Regions from separate parts of the Pseudoclavibacter sp. Marseille-Q434 genome, predicted to be linked through region 2. Evidence: riboswitches for the same ligand, from Rfam matches in the RefSeq annotation. Region 2 holds a riboswitch; the other holds the start of a gene.
The links. A riboswitch is a leader RNA that binds a small molecule or an ion and turns the genes downstream of it on or off. The one in region 2 is predicted to bind FMN.

Region 1: it holds a riboswitch for FMN, as region 2 does, so the genes downstream of both, ribD (bifunctional diaminohydroxyphosphoribosylaminopyrimidine deaminase/5-amino-6-(5-phosphoribosylamino)uracil reductase RibD) here and ACQFZP_RS16730 (ABC transporter permease) in region 2, are expected to answer to the same signal.

Annotation. Positions count from the first base shown of each region.
Region 1 covers NZ_JBNPQH010000002.1:280,613-291,381, forward strand. The annotation lists gene ACQFZP_RS08195 (riboflavin synthase) at 1-318, opposite strand, end outside; gene ribH (6,7-dimethyl-8-ribityllumazine synthase) at 320-814, opposite strand; gene ribB (3,4-dihydroxy-2-butanone-4-phosphate synthase) at 811-1,509, opposite strand; gene ribD (bifunctional diaminohydroxyphosphoribosylaminopyrimidine deaminase/5-amino-6-(5-phosphoribosylamino)uracil reductase RibD) at 1,506-2,612, opposite strand; FMN riboswitch at 2,722-2,864, opposite strand; gene ACQFZP_RS08215 (PIG-L deacetylase family protein) at 2,952-3,731, opposite strand; gene ACQFZP_RS08220 (glycosyltransferase) at 3,724-4,986, opposite strand; gene ACQFZP_RS08225 (hypothetical protein) at 5,074-5,346, opposite strand; gene ACQFZP_RS08230 (ATP-dependent DNA ligase) at 5,790-6,143, shown strand; gene ACQFZP_RS08235 (ATP-dependent DNA ligase) at 6,230-6,637, shown strand; gene ACQFZP_RS08240 (hypothetical protein) at 6,619-6,876, opposite strand; gene ACQFZP_RS08245 (GAF and ANTAR domain-containing protein) at 7,046-7,753, shown strand; gene ACQFZP_RS08250 (GAF and ANTAR domain-containing protein) at 7,750-8,463, shown strand; gene ACQFZP_RS08255 (hypothetical protein) at 8,631-8,891, shown strand; gene ACQFZP_RS08260 (cytochrome P450) at 8,965-10,341, shown strand; gene ACQFZP_RS08265 (hypothetical protein) at 10,461-10,715, shown strand; gene ACQFZP_RS08270 (ATP-dependent DNA ligase) at 10,721-10,769, opposite strand, start outside.
Region 2 covers NZ_JBNPQH010000005.1:50,162-60,930, reverse strand. The annotation lists gene ACQFZP_RS16765 (alpha/beta fold hydrolase) at 1-143, shown strand, start outside; gene ACQFZP_RS16760 (hypothetical protein) at 447-650, shown strand; gene pyrE (orotate phosphoribosyltransferase) at 680-1,228, shown strand; gene ACQFZP_RS16750 (septum formation family protein) at 1,240-1,782, shown strand; gene ACQFZP_RS16745 (SRPBCC family protein) at 1,822-2,247, shown strand; gene ACQFZP_RS16740 (hypothetical protein) at 2,346-2,534, shown strand; gene ACQFZP_RS16735 (hypothetical protein) at 2,578-2,775, shown strand; FMN riboswitch at 2,851-2,977, shown strand; gene ACQFZP_RS16730 (ABC transporter permease) at 3,079-3,888, shown strand; gene ACQFZP_RS16725 (ABC transporter substrate-binding protein) at 3,945-5,012, shown strand; gene ACQFZP_RS16720 (aldehyde dehydrogenase family protein) at 5,360-6,757, opposite strand; gene ACQFZP_RS16715 (carbohydrate ABC transporter permease) at 6,754-7,665, opposite strand; gene ACQFZP_RS16710 (carbohydrate ABC transporter permease) at 7,667-8,539, opposite strand; gene ACQFZP_RS16705 (ABC transporter substrate-binding protein) at 8,641-9,966, opposite strand; gene ACQFZP_RS16700 (GntR family transcriptional regulator) at 10,088-10,750, shown strand; gene ACQFZP_RS16695 (dihydrodipicolinate synthase family protein) at 10,743-10,769, shown strand, end outside.

The DNA.
Region 1 (10,769 bases), on a different contig from region 2:
GCTCGTCGTGTCGACGTGCCCCTGCACGATGTGGCCACCGAGCCGGTCGCCGAGCCGCATGGCCCGTTCGAGGTTCACGGCGTCACCTTCCGCTCTGCCCCCGAGGGTGGATGCGCGCAGGGTCTCCCCCATGACGTCGGCCGTGAAGGCATCGGCGTGCAGCTCGGCGACGGTGAGGCACACGCCCTCGACGGAGATGGAGTCTCCCACCTTGGCGTCGCTCACGCTGAGCGGGCCGCGCACCGTGAGGCGCGCATCCGTGTCGTGCCTGACGATGCTCGTGACCTGGCCGAGCTCCTCGATGATCCCAGTGAACACGCTACTGACCCGCCGTTCCAGCTGCTGCCGGGAAGTCGCGAAGGGCGGCGGCCGTCGCGACCGCGGCGAGCGCCGCGTCCGCCCCCTTGTCCTCGAAGCTGCCTGGCAGGCCGATGCGTGCCTGCACCTGCTCCTCGTCGTCGCAGGTCAGCACGCCGAACCCGACCGGGATGCCCGTGCGCACGGCGACATCGGTGAGGCCGTTGGTCGCGGCAGAGCACACGTACTCGAAGTGCGGGGTGCCGCCGCGGATGACGACGCCGAGGGCGACGATCGCATCGGGCCCGCTGGCGGCGACTCGGCTGGCGGCGACGGGCAGCTCGAAGGATCCGGGCACCCGCACGACCCGCACGTCGGTGACGCCGGACGTCTCGAGCGCCCGGTGCGCCCCGTCGAGGAGCGCCGCCATCGCCGTGTCGTGCCATCGAGCCGCGACGATCACGACCCTCATCCCGGTGCCGTCTGCCTGCACCGCTGGTGCTCCCTGTCCGCTCATCGCCGTGCTCCTCTCGTCAGCGCCTCCGCGGCGCGCGTGCTCGTTTCGTGGTGGTGGTGGCTCTCCGTGCCGGTCAGAGCCGGGAAGCCCGGGGGCCGCCTCCGGTAGTCGACGATGTCGTCGACGTGCAGCAGCACGAGGTCGTATGCCGATGCGAGCGCGCCCGCCTCGGTGTACGAGAGCATCTCGCCGTCGTCGCGCACGAGCTCGGCGATGACGCCGACCTCGCCTGCACCAGCCAGGCGCACGAGGTCGACGGCCGCTTCCGTGTGGCCGGGCCGCTCGAGCACGCCACCGTCGACGGCTCGCAGCGGCAGCACGTGGCCGGGGCGGATGAGGTCGCGCGGCGTCGAGCCGGCGGCCGCGAGCGCTCGCACGGTCGTGGCCCGGTCGCTCGCGGAGATGCCGGTCGTCACGCAAGCGGCAGCATCCACGGTGACCGTGTAGGCGGTGCGGCGCGAGTCCTCGCTGCGTTCGACCATCAGCGGCAGCTCGAGCCGATCGGCGAGGTGGCCGGGCAGCGGCGCGCACAGGAGTCCGGACGAGTGGCGGATGATCCACCCCACCCATTCGGGCGTCGCCGTGTTGGCGGCGAGGATCGCGTCGACCTCGTTCTCGCGCGAGGAGTCGTCGGCGACGAGCACCGGGCGTCCGGCCCGCAGCGCGTCGAGTGCGCGGGCGAGCTGGCCGCTCATGCTGCGACCCCCTCGGCGGCGACGGCGCCGACGTGCTGGGGGTGCGCGCGCGTGTCCCGAACGAGGTGGATGAGCGTGTCGACGCCAAGCGGCTGCACGGACTCGGTGGTCCACCGGTTCGCGTCGCGCAGACGCCCGACGTCGAGCGACGCGACGGAACTCGCGCCGTCGCCCAGGAGGATCGGCGCGAGGTATGCGTCGATCTCGTCGACGAGACCAGCTCGCAGGAACGCCGCCGAGATGGTCGGACCGCCCTCGACGATCACGTGGCGGGCGCCGAGCAGGTGCAGCTCCTCGAGCGCGGTGACTGGGTCGTGGGTCCTCAGGTGGACGAACAGCTCGGGGTCGGCGCGAACGGCGGCATCGGCGGCCACATCCCGCATGCCCATGACGACGCGCAGAGGCTGGGGCGCATGGACGGCCGCGGGCCCACGGACGGAGAGCGTCGGGTCATCGGCGCGCTGCGTGCCCGTGCCCACGAGGATCGCGCAGGCCTCGGCCCGCCGCTGGTGCGCGTGCAGCCGCGCGGCTTCCGAGGTGATCCACCGGCTCGACCCGTCTGCGGCGGCGACCCGCCCGTCGAGCGTGGAGGCGAGCTTGAGCGTCACGAAGGGCCGGCCTTCGGTGACGCCGGTGAGCCAGGCGCGCAGGAGCGCCTCGCCCTCGGCAACCCGGAGCCCCTCGAGCATGCGCACCCCGTTCGACCGCAGCCGCGCAGCTCCCCCGGAGGCAACCGGATTCGGGTCGGCGACCGCGAACACGACCTCCGCGACGCCGGCCTCGAGCAGCGCGTCCGCGCACGATGCTGTCCGCCCGGTGTGGGAGCACGGTTCGAGCGTCACGACGGCGGTCGCGCCCCGCACTTCCACCCCGGCAGACCGGGCGTCGTCGAGCGCCGCGGCCTCCGCGTGCGGGGTGCCCGCCCCTCGGTGGAAGCCGCGTCCCAGGATGCGGCGCGGGCCGCCGCCCGGAGACGACGGTGCGAGGAGCACGCACCCGACCCTGGGGTTGGGGTCTCTGATCGGCCCGCGGGCCGCGAGGGAGAGCGCCAGTTGCATGGCGGCGTCGACAGACTCGACGCGGTTGGATTCTTGGATCGGCATCGCCGGTGACCTCCGCATTTCGCGTGCCACGGGGCCATATCCCGGTACCGGCGCAGCCGGAGATTCCGGCAGCCGACGCCAACGGAGGCCCTCGCCGAAACGAGCGCCTCCCATGCACCTACCATCCGGACTTTAACCGTCGGTCCCGCCTCCTCCCCCAGATAACAGGGGCCGCTGGGTCAACCGCTCGCGGACGAGCGGGTCGCGGACTCTCACCGCCGGTTCGGACTTTCACCGACCCCGGAGCATGTTGCACGGCGAGCCTAAGCGAGACGACCGTTGGAAGACAGCGTGTGACGCCCGGAAACCGACTTCGTCGCGATGTTTCGGGAAGGCGGCCTACGCGACCACTTCGCGCAGGCCGATCGCGAGGTGCACGTCCTGGCGCTGACCGCCGGAGTGCACCAGCGCGGAGCCGTCATCGTCGACGGTGAGCTGCGTGCGGTGGCTGCGCAGGGCGGCCACGACGGCGTCGCGATGCTGCTCGAGGTCGAACCATTCGAGGTCGCCGATCTCGGCCGCGAGCTCGCGTTCGCTCTGCTCGACGAGTTCGGCGAACCGCACACCGGCACCCCGCGCGGCGGCGAGGCTCGCTTCGCGGGCTCGAACGTGGTCGGGGTGCCCGTAGCCGCCCGTCGCGTCGTAGCTGATGACGAGGTCCGGCTCGTCGTGGGCGATGACGGCGGCGAGGTCGGCCGTGACCTCCTCGACGGGAGCCACGCTGAACGCCCGCAGGTCGGTTTCGTCGGCGGGACCAGCGAGGCCTGGCCGCAGCCAGCGCATCCCGGAGTCGTGGTACTCGCGCGCCTCGAGGCCCGCTGCGCGTGCGGGCGGTGTCCCGAGCCACCGGTGCTCGTCGATGCCGAGCGCATCGAGGGACCCGCGCAGCTCACGCTCGCGCACGTCCGCGAGGTCCGCGACCGACGTGTCGGCGGGAAGGACGCCGTCGACGATCTCGCCGAGCTCACCCCGCGTGCAGGTCACCAGCGTCACCTTGGCGCCGCGCTCGTGCAGTTCGCGCAGCAGCGCTCCGCCCGCGAGGGCTTCGTCGTCGGGATGCGCGTGCACGACCAGCGCGTGTCGCACGGAGTCGAGCAGGCTCGCGCTGCCCTCAGGCACGCGACGACCCCTGCCCCGCCTGAACGACCAACTGGCGGAACACGGCCAGGAGGCCCTCAGCGCTCAGATCCCAGGAGTGGGCGAGCGCGTGCTCGCGCGCGGCGACGCTCAAGCGCTCGGCGAGCTCCGGGTCGCGCAGGATGCGCGCGATGGCGGCTGCCCAGTCCGCGGGGTCGCGGGTCTCGAGCAACGTGCCGGTGACGCCGTCGACAACTGCCTCGCGCAGCCCGCCCGCGGCGGAGGCGACAACCGGCACTCCCGAGGCTGCTGCTTCGAGGGCGACCAGACCGTACGTCTCGGAGTGCGACGGGATCAGCACGACGTCGACGAGCCGCAGCTGGGCCGCGAGCGCCTGCCTGCTGAGCGACCCGATGTACTGCACGTGGTCGGCGAGCCCGTGCCGCGCCACCGCCTCGTGCAGCTTCGCTTCGTAGGCGCGTCCATCGTCGTCAGGTGGGGCTGCCCCCACGAGCACGTAGTCGGGGCGCACGTCGTCGTCGATCTCGGCGATCGCGTCGAGCGCCAGGTCGAAGCCCTTGAGCGGATGCAGGCGGCCAGCTGACAGGGCGCGCTTGGGTCGCGATTCCCGGGCGGCTGGCTCGGCCCGCGCATCCCAGGCCGGGAAGAAGAGGTCGGCGTCGACGCCGGGCGGCACGATGTGGGTGATCGCCGGGGCGCCGCCGAGCCTCGAGAGGACGGTGTCCCGCTCCGCTCTGCTCACGACGACGATGGCGTCGACCGACTTCGCGAGCATCGCCTCGCCAGCAAGACGGCCTGGGGACTCGGCGCGCTCCCCGTCGGCGAGCGGCGTCGAGCTGCCGGCGGCGATGGAGTGGAAGCTCTGCACGATCGGGATGCCCAGGTCTCGCGCGACGGGGAGGGCGGCGACGCCAGAGAACCAGTGCTGGGCGTGGAGCACGTCGACGGACAGCTCGCCGAGGAGCACGGCGAGCGCATCCCGGAACTCGTCGATGACGTGCTCGTGCTCGCCTTTCGAGATGAGTCGAGCGGGGCCCGCCTTGAGATTGTGGAGCCGCAGGTTGTCGCCGAGCTGCACGGTGGGAGCGGAGCCGGGGTCGCTGCGCCTCGTGATGAGCTCTACCTGGTGGCCGCGGTCCGCGAGCGCCTCCGCCTGCGCCAGCACCACGACGTTCATGCCGCCCGCGTCCTTGGTGCCCGGCTCGTCGAGGGGGGAGGTGTGGAGCACGACAAACGCGATGCGGAGGGGGCGCTCGTCGGGGAGGACATCAGGCATGCCTCCGACCGTAGGCGTCGCGGGCCCGCTTCGCCATTCGGGATGCTTCGCGTTACGAGGTGCCGGCCGTCGTGGCTCTGGCCGCGCTCAGATATGCAGGCAACGGCACACGGCGTGGCAGCCGTCGAACGATCGCCCGCGTGCGTTGCGGAGCACGTTGATGGCCGGCGGCGACAGATGGCGGCGCACGGCCTCGCGCAGCAGATCGTCCCCTGAGGCCGGATACTCGATCTGCCACAGCAGCTCTCGGATCTCGCCGCGCAGGGGCGCCTCCACAAACGACTCCCGGATGTCGATGATCCCGGCGAGCGCAGTCTCGGATGTCGAGCCGGCGGCGGCTGGACGCTGGTTGGCTTTCATGAGGACCTCCTTGTCCGTCTGATTCCAGGGTCCCGTATCCAGGTCACGGGCGGCAGTGGTAGCACGATTCGAGGGAACGTGGTAGCGGATCCAGTGTCGAGCTCGCTTGGCGAGCTGCCAGGCGGCGCAGCCCGCGGCGCACGCCCAGAGCACCGCGAACTGGATGAGGGTCACGACCCCCGCCAACTCGAGAACCGTCATCGATCACCACCTCCTCGGACTCGGCACCCAGCGAACCTAGAGCGGGACGGAGCAACCTGAAACGGCTTGCGCCAGCGTTGCCGTGCCGCTAGTGATCGCGACGGCTCGCCGGCAGTCGACCGTCTGGGTGCCCCCGCCCCTTAACGCGAATCGGAGCCGGAGGGAATCCACGCGTCGCCGTTCGGCGCACTTCCTAGGCTGGATGCACGTGCCACACACGCGCCGACCGGAAAGGCAGCACGATGGGAACCCTCACGTACGCGTCCTTGCACCTGGAGTTCGAGGACCGTCTCCTCCAGCATCTGCAGATCGTGATCATCCAGAAGTTCCGTCGCCACGAGGCGTTTCTCATGTCGTGGAAGGAGTCCGCGAGCGCGGCTGATGGGCGGGCGGCGATCTGGCTCACGCCGAACGTCCCGATCTCCTTCAAGTTCTACGGCAGCAAGGCACCGTCGGTGAACCGCGACTGGCTGTCGTCGCTCGCGCGTTCCGCGGACAGCTCGACGGGCCTGATCGTCACCGGGGAGGACGGCGAGCTCGCGCTGGCGTCCCCCGACAGCGGGCAACCAGGAACCGCCCACCATAAGTGGCATTAGCACAACTCGCCAGCGATCTCTACCCCTCGAATTTTCAACTCCGCCTCGGGACGCTACTAGGAGGCCACGAGGATTGGGGGACCGCCATGGGATACCTGTACTACGGGGCGGACGCCCACGCGATCGAGATCGAAGACCGGCCGTTGGCGCACCTGCGAGTCGCGATCTTGAGCCTCCTCCGGGCCGGGCACAGCGTTGCCTTCACCTGCCCGCGGTCGAAGGACCTCGGTGGCGGCCGCGAGTCGATCTGGATCACGCCGCAGACCGACCTCCGCTTCCGCTTCCGTGGAAGCCGTGCACCGAACCTGAACGAGCACTGGGTGCGCGCGATCATCGCGACGAACGATTCGGCGGCAGGGCTCCACCTGGTACCGGAGTGCACGCAGTTCAATGAGCCCGTCGCGCACCACCCCGCGGCCCAGCAGAGCGCGCCCGTGCACCAGTCGAATCTTGGGCGCCGTTCGGCGCCTGAGCATCAGCTCTCGAAGTCGTAGAACGAGATATCGGCGAACGGTGCGCCGTCATCGCCCTCGTCAGCGATCACCGGCACCTCGCGGACGCTCACAGACGACGCCGTCGTGATGAGTTCCCACTGCTCCAGGCGCCCACGCACGGGAAAGCGAACCAGGTCTCCGCCCTGGCGGACCGCATCCACGATCATGTGCTGCAACGTCGGCATCGCCTCATCGTCGACGTAGTGCGCACGGTCATCGACTGTCACCAGGAATGGCATGTCCACCTCCACCGGGAAAAGAACTCACCGTCCAGTGAACGCCTTCGCGAGCCCAGAATCTGGGCCTGGAACAACGTCGACGCATGTGCTACGGAGCAGACGCGGGGCGCAGTTGCGGCATTGCAATAGAGTTGGGGCAGGGTTTCGACGGACCGAGAACGGGATCAACATGGCACGGGACGCATACGACGCAGCAGTCCAGACGCTGCAGGCGCCGCTCGACTCCGTGGAGGGGGTGGCTCACTCCTTCGTCGGCCTGTTCCCTGTCTCAGGTGCAGCCGTATCCACCATCGGCGAGCTGCTCGGCAACCAGACGCTCTCGGCATCGAACGCTATCGCGGCGCGACTGGATGAGCTCCAGTTCGACCTCGGTGAGGGACCGTGCTGGGACAGCCTTGCCACCGGCCGCCCCGTGCTCGCGCCGAACCTGCGTGAGCTGCCGAGGACTCGCTGGCCCGTCTTCGCCCCCGCGATTCCCCGCGACCAGGTAGGGGCGCTCTTCGCGTTTCCCATGCTGGTCGGCCCGCTGCAGGTCGGGGCCATCGACCTGTACGCCGCGACTCCGACGACACTCGAGCCGCTGCAGACGAGGCAGGCGGCCCGGCTTGCCACGCTCGTCGGTCGCAACGTGCTTCGCCTCGCGCTCGCCACATCCAGCGAGGAGCCGCAGCCCGAGAGCAAGCACTCGCGCCGCCGCGTCCACCAGGCCACCGGCATGGTGCTCGCACAGCTCGAGACGACCGCGGACGAGGCGACCCTGGTCATACAGGGGCACGCCTTCGCGACAGGACGCTCGATGATGAGCGTCGCCGAGGACATCCTCGCCGGCAAGCTGGCCTTCCACTCGGGACCCTCCGGAATCGAGGAGCGGCGATGATCCAGGAAGGACGGGACACCCAGCTCCTCGAGACGTTCGCGGTGCTCGCCGACACACTCGTCGCGGGCTACGACGTCGTGGACCTGCTGCAGACGCTCGTGGACCGCTGCCAATCGCTGCTCGAGGTGACAGCAGCCGGCATTCTGCTCGCCGACGAGCACGGCGATCTCGAGCTGGTGGTCTCGACGAGTGAGGCGGCGAGCGTCGTCGAGACGATGCAGATCTCAGCAGACGCCGGTCCGTGCATCCAGAGCTTCAACGAGGGGCGCATCGTCGCGGTCGAGGACATCCGCGAGGCTCCGGACTCCTGGCGCATGTTCAAGCAGAGCGCGCTCGAGCACGGTTACCTGGCCGTGCAGGCTGTGCCCTTGAAATTGCGCGAGACCACGATCGGCACGCTCAACCTGCTGCGCTCGACACCTGGAGAGTTTCCCGAGCAGGAGACCGTCGCCGCGCGCGCCCTCGCGGACGTCGCGACCATCGGCATCATCCAGGAGCGCACGATTCGTCACGCCGACACCGTGCGCGAGCAGCTGCAGAACGCGCTGAAGAGCCGCGTCGTGATCGAGCAGGCAAAGGGAGTCGTCGCCTACCGCCGCTCCATCACGCCCGAGGAGGCGTTCGATGTGATCCGCGGATACGCGAGGTCGAATCGACTGTCACTCTCGCAGGTCGCCGCGCAGCTGGTCGCGCGTACGCTCAGCATCTGACCGACCCCATACTCACCTTCAGGGCGTACGCTCACCCTGTTGGCCAGGACCTCGCCGCCGAGCCCCGCTCACGCAGCCGGGCCGTACGGTCGCCGCCATCCGCTGAACTCGGACCTTGGCGTCGAGATATGAGAGGCCTCCGCCGGGAGGCTGAACCGAGGTCAGCTATGTCCATTCTTGTCACCGTCAATCGTGAGCAGTTCGTGCTGCGTGACCCGGAGGCGATCACTCGCGTACGCGCTGAGATCGAGGAGGCGGCCCGTTCGGGTGGCCGGATGCTCGTGATCGGCGACTCGGCCGACGGCCCCGAGGTGCTCGTCACGCCGTCCACGAACGTGCGCATCGATATCCTGCCGCTCGAAGCCCCGGACGAGGGCGAGAGCGACGACCGCGACGAAGTTGCCTTCGTCGACTTCGACGAATACTGATTCCCGCAGGACGCTCACCGGACGCTGAGGGCTTCCCCAGCCGCCTACCTGAGCGGTTTGCCAGCCTGGAGGCATGACAGACGCGACCGCCTTCGACGCCCGTTCGACCACAGACCCAGGTACCGCCCAGTGGCGGGCAGCGCTCGACGACGACTCACTGTCGTTGATGACGAGGGGCTACGGATTCGGCGCGCAGATCTGGAGCAGGACTCGCGAGCACGCCAGGGCTGTGCCGCTGCGACTGCTCGGCAAGGAGGCGTTGCTGGTGCGCGGCGGCGACGCCGTCCGCCTGTTCTACGACGAGGACCTCATCGAACGCCACGGTGCGATGCCCGCGTTCGTGCAGGAGTCGCTCTTCGGCCACGGCTCGGTGCACAGTCTCGATGGGGCTGAGCACCGGCACCGGAAGGCGTCGTTCCTGCGCGTGGCCTACGACGATGACCGCGTGGAGGACCTGCTCCCCCACCTTGAGCGGGAGTGGCGGGAGCAGGCCGACTCGTGGGCGGATGGCGACGACGCCTCGGCCTACGACGCGGCAGTCACCGCGTTCGGACGGGCATCCATGACCTGGGCTGGCTTGCCCGGCACGTCGGCCGCGAAGTCGCGGTGGGCGGCGCGCCTCGCCCAGATCGTCGATGGCTTCGGCGCCCCGTACTCCCCTGAGTTCCTGCTCGCGTTCGGCAACCGGATGTGGTCCGACCGACACGCTCAGCGGCTCATCGAGGCCGCGCGGTCCGGTGAGCTTGCGGCTCCGGCTGGCACCGCCTTGCATGAATGGGCCTGGCACGTCGACGAGCAGGGGGAGCTGCTGCCGCCGAGACTCGCGGGCGTCGAGCTGCAGAACAGCATCCGCCCGATGATCGCCGTCGCACGCTTCGTGGCCTTCGCCGCGAAGGAGTTGCACGACCGACCCGGCTGGCGCGCGCGGATCGGCGACGAAGCCGCGGCCCGCGGTTCGTTGCATGGCGGCCCGCTTGCCACCGCATTCGCGCAGGAGGTGCGGCGCACCGCCCCGTTCGTGCCACTCCTGCCAGGGTGGGCGCGCGAGGACATCGAACTGGACGGTTCGCGCGTGCGGGCAGGGGGACGGCTGCTCCTCGACATCCTCGGGACGAACACCGACGACAGCTCCTGGGATGATGCGGGCTCCTTCCAGCCGGAGCGGTTTCTCGGCGTCGACGACTACGAGGCGATCGCCGAGTTCGTCCCCCATGGTGGGGCTGACGTCGCGGACGGGCACCGCTGCCCCGGTGAGAAGCTCGCCATCGCCGGGCTCGCGACCGCCATCGCGGCGCTCAGCGACCCGCGGGTCGAGATCGCGGACATCGGCCTGGACGTGAATCGAAGGAGACTTCCCACGAAGCCGTCTTCAGGGGGCCTCGTTCGCCCGGCTGCCTTATCGAACCTCGGTGGTACAGCTGCAGCCGCCACAGGCTGCCCCGTGCACTGACCTGCAGCGGGGTGCCCATGTCGCAGCGCGACGATGCGACGCCAACTCCATCCGAACCGCCGGCGGCCCCGAACAACTCTGCAACGCGCCCGACGGAGGGCGACGAAGCGAGGTCACCGATGTCGATTGTGCTGACGGTCAATCGGGAGCAGTTCGTGCTTCACGACCCTGAATCCATCTCACGCTTGCACGGCGATATTCGCGACGCCGTTCAGGCCGGCGGGAGTCTGGTTCCCATCGGCAGTCGCTCGGACAGCCCCGAAGTGCTCATCACCCCTGCCACTCATGTGCGCATCGACGTCCTCGACGTCTCGGAAGAAGTCCGCGGCACCGACAGCGGCGACGTCGTGTTCATCGACTTCGACCAGTACTGACCCGGTCAGCGCAGAGTGCCGGGGTAAGGCGCGTCCGTGCCCACGAGTGCGAGC
Region 2 (10,769 bases):
TGCCGTTCGAGGGCTCCGGGGCCCGCACCAACGAAGCCGTCGCCGGCTCTGAGCTGCACGTCGTGGCGGATGCGCCCCACGGCGTCAACGTCAGTCACGCCGAAGAGTGGAATCGGGTCGTGCTAGAGTTCCTGAGCCGCTGACCCTCGCCCCCGTGCTGACCCCGAGACCCGCTCGCCACCTCCTGGCGGGCGGGTCTTCGGCGTCTCACGGGCACCTCACAGTGGGCGTGCGCCCGGTGACAGCGAATGCACCGACATCGCCGTCATCGCAGGGCTCGCAGGATTCGCTGGGAATCGCGGATCGTGCCCCGCAGACGCCGATGAGCCCCCGGTCCGTTTGACAGCAGGTCGACCGGCTTGCTGGGCTGGCCTCAGATCGACTCGCAGGACCGGAAGCATCCCGAGACAACGAAGGCCAGGCAGGCGCCGGCCGGAGGAGGCGTGATGAAGACGAACAGCGTGATGGAGACCAAGGAGCTCGACTCGACGACGTCGAGCGGCGCCGACGAGACCCGGCCCGCCGCAGCGCACCGTGGCGGCCCGGCCCCGAGCCGCGACGCCCACGGCCTGCCAACGGGGGCCGCCCTGCGGGAGTGGCGTCGCGCGCATCCGAGGGCCACGATCGCGGACGCCATCGCCGCGCACTGACGGGCGCGGCGGGCGATTAGGCTTGGCCCGTGACGACAGACCGCGACGCCCTCATCGAACTCATCCGCGACGAAGCCGTGTTCCACGGTGACTTCACCCTCACGAGCGGGAAGAAGGCGACGTACTACATCGACCTCCGCAAGCTGAGCCTCGACCACCGCGCGTCTCCGCTCATGGGCCGCGTGCTGCTCGACCTCATCGAGGAGTTCGGGCCCGTGGACGCTGTGGGTGGCCTCACGATGGGCGCCGACCCGCTCGCGAGCGCCGTCATGCACCAGGGGCTCGCCCAGGGGAAGGTCGTCGACGCGTTCGTCGTGCGCAAGGAGCCGAAGGACCACGGCCGCGGCCGCCAGGTCGAGGGCCCCGACCTCGAGGGCAAACGAGTTGTCGTGCTCGAGGACACCTCCACGACGGGCGGCTCGCCGCTGAAGGCCATCGAGGCCCTCGAGAAGGTCGGAGCGAACGTCGTCGGCGTCGCCGTCATCGTCGACCGCGCCACGGAAGCGCAGGGCATCATCGAGGCCGCGGGCTACCCGTACCGCGCCGCCATCGGCCTCGAAGACCTGGGCCTCGCCTAGGCGCTCGCGGCGTGACCAACATCCGTGGAGCAGCTGGGCGCCGCAACCGCGGCGTGCTGGCGGCGCTACTCGGCGTGCTCGTCCTCGGCGGGGTCGCGCTCGGAGTCTGGCTCCAGCCGTTCGGCGACGGGACAGTGCCGCCAGAAGAGACCGCCGGCCCGCCCACGACGACGGTGCCGCTCGCCGGCGTCGATGCCTCCCTGCTCGAGCCCGGCCAGTGCATCCAGGACTTCGTGTCGGCGTGGGAGCCACGCTTCGAGGTCGTCGACTGCGCCCTCGAGCACTCCGGACAGCTGCTCGCCGAGGTCGAGGCGACACCCCTCTCCGAGAGCGACGAGTACCCGGGCGAGGAAGCGCTGCGCGACCGCGCCCAGATCACCTGCCAGGCGACGGACGTCCTCGACACGACCGTCGCGGCGACCGTCCCCGGACTCGTCATCGAGGCCAGCTACCCGCTGAGCCAGGACGACTGGGACGCAGGGCACCGCAGCTACCGCTGCTTCGCCTCCACACCGGGAGCATCCACGACTGGCTCGCTCACTGCCAGCGAGTAGTCCGGCGGCAGCCCAGGGCGCGACGACTACCCTGATCGCATGACCTTCGTGAGTGAATCCATCGACATCGATGTGCCCGTCGACGTGCTGTTCAGCCTGTACGCGGAGCCGGAGTCGCTCCCCAGCGTCCTCAGCATCGTCAAGCACGTCGAGGTGCTCGGCCCCGACCTCATCCGCTGGGATGTGGAGCTCGTCGGCCAGCGTCGGTCCATCGACGCAAAGGTCGTCGTCAACGAGCCAGGGGAGCGCCTGCGCTGGGAGTCGGTCGAGGGGCGCGCGTCGTTCGCGGCTGAGGTGCGCACCGAGGCGATCACGCCCGCGAGCACCCGAGTGACCGTCGACGCTGAGTTCGACGCCGGCGGCATCGCCGAGCGCCTCGGCCTCGCGAAGCCCATCGCCGCCGCCGCCATCGCCAGCGAGCTCCGCAACGCGAAGAAGAGCGCGGAGGCGCAGGCCGCACAGTAGCGCGTGCGGGAAGCTGGGCGGGAGCGGATAGCCCGGTGAGCCTCCGCTGAAGACCCTTGAAGGGTCGAGCGTCATCTGCCCACGATGGACGCATGTCCATGGCAGAACCATTCATCCCCCGCCCCCACGAGCAGCGCGAGATGCCCGCCGCCTTCGAGCCTGGCCCAGGTGCGCCCGGTGCCGCCGGAGCCGAGCCTCCAGCCCAGCAGCCCGACGTCCTGCCGCCGCCCGACCCTGAGGAGCAGGCCATCGAAGACGCGGGCCTCGACGACGACATCAACCGCTGAACGACAGCAACCGCTGAACGACCGCAGCCGAGACGGAGGAATCATGAGCGACACCAACGAGTTCTCGAACCCGAGCACGATGCCCGACCGGAACGACCCCGAGCCCGCAGAGCCGGACGCGGTCGACTCGGACACGGTCATCGACGACAAGCCGGACTCCGCTGAGGGCGTCGACGCGCCGGACAGCCCCGTCGACTACGCCATCAAGGTGGCGCGGGGCGACCACTCGACTGAGGCCTGACCCAGCTGTTCGCTTGACGCGGAGCGTCACGAGGTCGCGCTTCGCAGGGACCTGTCGTACTCTGACAGCAGAGTCCACGTGCTCCGGGGTCGGTGTAATTCCGAGCCGGCGGTTATAGTCCGCGACCTGTTCCCGCAAGGGAGTGGCTGATCTGGTGAAATTCCGGAACCGACGGTGAAAGTCCGGAAGGGAGGTGCACGTGACGGCACGCCTCGGCGTACCGTCAGCTCGTGGAATCCGCTGACCTGTTCGGCGAACCCACGCGCCTCGTCATCCCCGGAGCTTTCCACGAAAGCCGGGTAGATGAACACGACGTCAGCACGCATCTCCGCACCGATCTCGGTGGCGGTCGCGGTGCTCGCTGTGTGGTGGGCCGTCACGGCCGCCGGTCTCATCTCGCCGCAGTTCCTCCCCGCGCCGGGACAGCTCGCCGAGCGCTTCTGGCTCGACGTGACGCAGGGGCCCATGCTCTCCCACGCCTGGGTGACGCTGTCCGCGGCCCTGCTCGGCAGCCTCCTCGCGATCCTCGTCGCTGTCCCGCTCGGCTACCTCATCGCGCGCTTGCCCTGGGTCGACGTCGCGATCACCCCGTACGTCGCCGCGTCGCAGGCCGTGCCGGCCATCGCGCTGGCCCCGCTGCTCGTGCTGTGGATCGGCTACGGCCTCGCGCCCACGGTCGTGCTGTGCGCCATCATGTCGTTCTTCCCGATGATCGTCACCACGGTGCTCGGGGTGCGGCAGCTCCCGCAGGACGTCATCGAGGCCGGCCGCATCGACGGCGCCAACTGGTACCAGCTGCTGTGGTGGGTCGAGGGCCCGCTCGCGCTGCCCAGCGTGCTCGCCGGAATCCGTGCCGGCGTGACGCTGTCGATCACGGGTGCCGTCGTCGGCGAGTTCACGATGGGCGGCCGGGGCCTCGGGATGCTCCTCACCCTCAACCGCGACGCCAACGACATCCCTGGCATCTTCTCCACGCTCCTCATGCTCGTCCTGCTGGCAGTCGCGCTCTACATCCTCATGCGCCTGTTCCAGAACGCCGTCACCTGGAACGACGACGAGCCCAAGACGAAACGACGAGCCCGCGTGCTCGCCGACGAACCCCTCCCCGCCTGACCCGAACCCTCTGACCAAAACCGCCTGACCCCGCCCATCTCGACCAGGAGACGCTCATGAACCTTCACCTCACCACCGCAGGCCACGCTGCTCGCGGCCCTCGGGTACTGCACTCCCTGGTCGCTGCGGGTGCTGTGGCGGCCATGGCCGTGCTCGTCGGATGCTCGACCTCCCCCGATGGCAACGCCACAGACGTGACGGCAGACCCCGCGGGAGCCGCCACCATCGGCCTCACGTACACCCCGAACATCCAGTTCGTGCCGTTCTACGTGGCCGAGGCGAAGGGCTTCTTCGAGGATGAGGGCGTCGATGTCGAGCTGCGCCATCACGGTGAAGGCGAGGACCTCTTCGGGGCTCTCGCGAACGGCACCGAGGACTTCGTGTACGCGGGCGGCGACGAGATCACGCAGGCCCGTGCCGCAGACATCCCCGTCACCTCGGTCGCGACGCTCTACAACACGTACCCGGCGACGCTCATCGTGCCGGAGGACTCCGACATCAAGACGGCAGCGGATGCACGCGGCAAGACGATCGGCACGCCAGGACCCTACGGGCAGACGTACTTCGCGCTGCTTTCGCTGCTCCAGAGCAACGGGCTGACGGCGGACGACGTGAAGATCGAGCACATCGGCTACACGCAGCAGGCGGCGCTCACGACCGGCGCCGTCGACGGGGTCATGGGCTACGTCAACAACGACGCGGTGCAGTTCGAGAAGGCCGGCTTCCCGGTGCGCACGATCGAGATCGCGCCGGCGGACGCGCCGACCCTCGTCGGGCCGTCGCTCGGCGTCGCCGACTCGATCATCGAGGGGGACGACGCCACGATCAGACCCGTGCTCGAGGCGCTTGCCCTCGCGACGCAGTACGTGATCGACAACCCGGACGAGTCCATCGACATCGCCGCCGAGTACATCCCGACCCTCTACACGGACGAGGCGAAGAGCGACGCGCTCGCGACGCTCGAGGCGACCATCCCGTTCCTGTCCGCGCAGGACGGGCAGCCGCTCTTCACGAACGACGCCGAGGTATGGGCCACGATGGCGACGTTCATGAGCGAGCAGGACCTGCTCGAGAAGCCCCTCAAGGGCGACGCCTTCACGAACGCGTACGTGCCGCAGGGCTAGGAGGCGCGCGCCTCCGGGCCCTGCGGCCGCTCGGTCACGCGGGCCAGATGGTGCCGCTCGAAGCCGAGCCGCACGGGGCCGGGCGTGACCACCCGCCCGTTTTCGTGACGCGGACGCCGATGTCGATCGTTCCGTCGACGGCGACGGTCAGCTCGCGCGGCCCGACCGAGGCCCAGTCGGTGGACCCGTACCCGAGCCCGTGGCCGAAGGCGATGGCGGCTCGCAGGGGCGCGAAGCCGGTCAGGCATTCCTCGTGTGCGATGGCCGGGATGCCGAAGCGCTGCGCGGCGACGACCCGATCCTGCCGCGAGCGGAGCCGGTCCAGGCGTTGCCGCTCTGCGCCGCGCTCACGCGTCCGCCCCCTCCCACACGCCGTCGACTCGACGGGGCACGCGCGACCGCGGATCCTCCCTGAGCTCGTCCGGCAGGAACCTGTCCGGCGTGCTCTGCCAGGTCACTGCTCGCATCCACCTGTCGATGGCCGATGCCCCGACGGAGGTGCTGGAGGCGTTCGTCGATGCCGGGTACGGGCCTCCGTGCGTCGTCGCCCAGGCCACGCGGACACCCGTCGGCACGCCGTTGACGATGACCCGGCCGCTCGTCGATGCGGCCGCGTCGAGCAGTTCGTCGATCGCGTCGAGGTCCTGGCCTGTCGCGCGAACGGTCGTCGTGAGCTGACCCCCGAGCGCACGGAGCGTTCCGGGGACCTCGTCAAGCGACCCGTAGGTGACCAGCAGCGCTGCCGGGCCGAAGACCTCCTCCTCCAGCGTGCCCGCGAGCTCGCCCAGCGAGGTGATCCCGAGCATCGGCGTCTGGCCCTGCGACGTCGCCCGGCCGTCGACGAGGGTCCGCACTCCCGCCCGCCGCCAGTCATCGAGACGGTGCTCGTATCGCTCCGTGATGCCGGGGGAGAGGAGCGGCTGCGGCTCGACGTCGGCGATGCGCCCGGAGATGGTGGCGATGAGCGTCTCCGCCGACTCCGGGATGAAGATCAGCCCCGGCTTCGTGCAGAGCTGTCCGGCGCTCGCGGTGACGGCGGCGGCCAGCTGCTCGGCGAGCTCCTCGGCATCGGTCTCGGCGGCCTCTGGCGCGACGACCGTCGGATTGGTGCTGCTCATCTCCGCGAACACCGGGATCGGGGTCTCCCTCGCCGCAGCGAAGTCGAAGAGCGCCCGCCCGCCTGACACCGAGCCGGTGAAGCCGACGGCCGCCACGGAGGGATCCTCGACGAGTGCGCGGCCCGCATCCCGTTCGGTCACGATCCGGAGGGCACCGACGGGGAAGCCGTTCGACTCGAGCGCGTCGCGCACCACCAGGTGGGTCGCGCTGCTCGTCTCGGGGAGATCGGGATGCGTCTTCACGACCACGGGGCAACCCGCGGCGAGGGCGGAAACCGTGTCCCCACCGAAGACGCCGAAGGCGAATGGGAAGTTGCCCGCCGCGAAGACGGCAACCGGCCCGATCGGCACGCGCATTCGGCGCAGCTCCGGCGCGCCAGGCGCCTCGTGGTCGATCGCCGCGTCGAGGTACCTGCCCTCGTCGATGAGGTCGGCGAACAGCTCGGCCTGCGAGGCCGTGCGTTCGATCTCCCCACCGAGGCGGGCTGCGCTGAGGCTCGTCTCGGCGGCCGCGATCGCGACCAGCTCCGATGCATCCTCCCGGATGGCGGCCGCCGCGGCGCGGAGCCCACGGGCGCGAACACCGCGTTCCGTGTTCCGGAGGAGGGTCCAGGCGTCGACGCTCACCCCTTGACCGCCCCAGCGCTGAGGCCCTGAACCAGGTACTTCTGCACGTAGGCGAAGACCGCGACGACGGGCACGACCGCGACGACGCCGCCGGCTGCCAGCGCGCCGAAGTCGGTCCCGAACTCGCCGAGCAGGTAGCTCAGCCCGACCGGGATCGTGAACTGGTCCTGCGAGGTGATGAACATGATCGCGAAGAGGAAGTTGTTCCACGCGCTGATGAAGGCGAACGAGCCGACGGCGACGATGCCCGGCTTGAGCAGCGGCAGGACGACGGTGATGAAGGCTCTGAACCGAGAGCATCCGTCGACCCACGCCTGCTCCTCCAGGTCGATGGGCACGTTGCGTATGAACCCGGCCATCAAGACCAGCGAGAGTGGCAGCTGGAAGACCGTGTCGGAGATGATGAGCGCCCAGAGCGAGTTCGTCAGGCCGAGCCCGTTGAAGACCTGGAACAGGGGGATCAGCAGCATCGCACCTGGGATGAACTGCGTGCAGAGCATGATCAGCACGAACGCCGACTTGCCCTTGAAGGCGAACCGGGCGAGCGCGTAGCCGCCGAGGAGGCCGATGACGGTGGAGATGACAAGGCTCACGCCGGCCACGTACAGGCTGTTGAGGAAAAAGACGCCGAAGCCGTTCCCGTTCCACACCTTGATGAAGTGGTCGAAGGTGATGGGCCATGGCACCAGCGATGTCGAGCCGGCTGGGCGGAAGGCGAACAGCAGCATCCAGTAGAACGGCACGAGCGTGAAGATCAGCGCGATCGTCAGCGGCACGGCGAGCAGGAGCCGGTCGAGCAGCGACTTCGGCCGCGGCTTGTTGAGCGGAGCCTCCTTCTTGCTCGTGGGCGTTTCGGGCTCTGTGGGCGCCGGAAGGCCCTGCGGCTGCGCGAGTGTGGTGAGGGACATGTCAGTTCTCCCGTCCGAAGCGGTTCGCTCGGAGATAGATCACGGTGAACACGATGAGGATGATGAAGGCGATGACGGTCAGCGCCGACCCGTAGCCGAACTCGCGGTCGAAGATCGCGGTCTGGGCGACGTAGAGGGGAAGCGTGGTCGTCGAGCCGGCGGGCCCACCGCCCGTCAGCGTGAAGAGGAGGTCGACGTTGTTGAACTCCCACACCGCCCTGAGCAGGGTCGCGATGACCACGGCCTGGCGCACGTGCGGCCAGGTGATCGACACGAACTTGCGGATGCGACCCGCACCGTCCATCTCGGCGGACTCGTAGAGGTCCTGCGGGACCGACTGCAGGTCGGCGAGGATGAGGATCGCGAAGAAGGGCGCGCCCTTCCAGAGCTCGGCGAGGACCGCCGCCCAGAACGCCGTTCCCTCGCCGGACAGCAGCGAGGTGCCGTACTGGACGAGGCCCATGTCGGCCAGGTAGCGCCCGAGGCCCGTCGTCGGGTTGTAGATGAGCAGCCAGATCGTGGTGGTGAGGATGCCGGCGACCGCCCACGGCGTGAAGACCAGCGAGCGCACGATGCCTCGGCCCTTGAACGCCTGGTTGATGAGGAGGGCCAGGATCATCCCGAAGATGAACTGGAGGCCGACCTCGACGATCACCCACTGGAACGTGAAGCCGAGACTGCGCCAGAACTTCTCGTCCGAGGCGATGTCGGCGAAGTTGCCGAGCCCCACGAAGCCGTTGTAGATCGGGAACGTCGGGTTGTACTGCTGGAGGCTGTAGTAGAAGACGCTGCCTACGGGGTAGACGAGGAAGATCAGGACCAGCGCGGCGGCCGGGGCGATCAGTGCGTACGGGTACCACTTCGTGCGGTTCATCTTCGGCCTTGGCGGCTTCGTCTGGGGGACCGTTTTCGTCATCATTTCCTTTCCACCGTGGCGGGAGAGAGCTCCCGCCACGGCGCGGCTTGATCGCAGGATCAAGATGTGAGTTCTTGGTACCGTTCGTTGGCCTCGGTGAGGGAGTCCGCCCACTTGGTGCAGAACTCGGTGACCGTCATCTGCCCCTGGAGGACGCGCTGCCAGTCGGGGAGCATGTCGGTGCCGGTGATGGACGTCCACTCGGGCAGGTAGTAGGGCACGTTCATGGACACGGCGTCGGGGTTCTGGCTCGACGCGATGGCTGCTGAGATGGCTGGGTTGTCCTGCACCCACTGGTCCTCGAACACCGCGGTGTTGCCGGGGATGTAGCCGGAGGCCTCGGCCCAGAAGCTGTTGCCCTCCTGGCCCATCGTGAACTCGAGGAACTTGGAGGCGGCCTCCTTCTTCTCGCTCTGCTCGAACATCGCGAAGCCGGTCGTGAGGCGTCCGATCACCTCGACGCCGTTGTCCGCCTCGTACGGGGTGTTGACGGCGATCTGCTCGGGCTCGAGAGTCTGCAGCATGGTCGGGTACGAGCCGATCGAGTGGCTGAGCATGCCGGCACCGCCGCCGGTGAACTGCGCGATCATCACCTTGAAGTCGGCCGTCAGGTCGCTCTCGGCGGTCGTCGTCTTGTAGAGGTCGACGTACTTCTGGGCGGCCTCGATGACCGCCGGGTCGTCGAGGGTCGCCTTGCCGCTCTCGTCGAAGATCTCGGCGATGCCTGCTCGCGTGTAGACCATCTGCATGAACTGCGGGAAGAAGCCGTTGCCACCGCGGATGGTGTACCCGAACTGTCCGGACGACTGGTCGGTCAGCGCGGCCGCTGCCGCGTCGAACTCGTCCCAGTTCTCCGGCACGCCGAGGCCCGCATCCGCGAGCCAGTCGGCCCGGTAGTAGATGGTGTCGGCGATCGCCGTGGCCGGTGTCATGTAGAGGGCCCCGTCTGGGACGGCCTTGCGCGTGCTGTCGACGAGGCCGGGGTCGAGCTGCTCCTCCCATCCGCCCGCCTCGATGAGGTCGTCGATGGGGGCGAGCGCGCCCTGGGCGACGAGGCCGGAGAGGTCGGAAGCCTTCGGGGTGACGAGGTCAGGGGTCGAGTTTGTCGCGATCGCGGTGCCGATCTTCTGCATGTAGGAGTCGGTCGGGAGCCCGAGGTACTCGATCTTGATGTCCGGGTTCTCGGCCTCGAACATGGAGATGAGCTCTTGGAGGCTCTCCGTCCGCTCCGGCCTGGTGTCCGTATCCCACAGCTGCAGCGTGACGACGCCGTCCTCCGCGACGTCGCCTCCGCCCGCGCAGGCTGTCAGCGCGAGTGTCGCGGTGAGTGCGCCGGCAAGCGCTGCGGTCGTGAGCTTCCGTCTCCGGGGGTGAGAACGCGTCATTGCGATTCCTTTCGTGGCCTCGTTGCCGTTGCACCGTCGAGCGGCGATGCGGTCGATCATATACTAGACACCATACATGCTCTATCAGATCGTGCTAGTGTCCATTTCGAAGGAGGGCCACATGAGCTTTGAACCCTTGGCCCCGATGGCGACGCCGTTGTCGCGTACTGGGCATGTAGTTGAATCGTTGAGGAAATCGATCCTCTCTGGAGCACTTCGAGCGGGGCAGCCCCTGGTCGAGTCAGAGCTCGCCGCGAGCTTCGGGGTGTCGAAGACCCCCGTGCGCGAAGCGCTGAAGACGCTGGCGGGACTCGGCTTGGTCACGATGATGGAGTACCGCGGCGCCGTGGTCCGCTCCGTCGACTACGAGATGGCGCGTGCCGTCTTCGAGGTGCGCTGTCTGCTCGAGCCGGAGGCTGTCAGGCTCGCGGTCGGCAACGGCATCGATCTGACCGCGGCGCAGCACGCTCTCGAGCGCTCCGAAGCCGCGAAGGACAGCGCCGAGCGGAGCATCGCCAACCGCGACTTCCACCGGCTGACCTACGCGAGCTGCGGCAACCCCCTCCTGCTCTCCATGCTCGACGACCTGCGCGACCAGACGGCGCTCATCAGCGTGACGGCCTGGCAGAACGGGATCACCTGGGTCCACGAGGCGCACGAGCACGTCGCGATCCTCGAGGCCGCCGCGCGAGGCGACGCCGAAGAGGCCAAGCACCTCGTCGACCTCCACATCCGACGCTTCACCGAACACGCCCTCACTCTCCTGGAGGAACACCATGCATGAGCAAGCAGCCCGCCTCTCG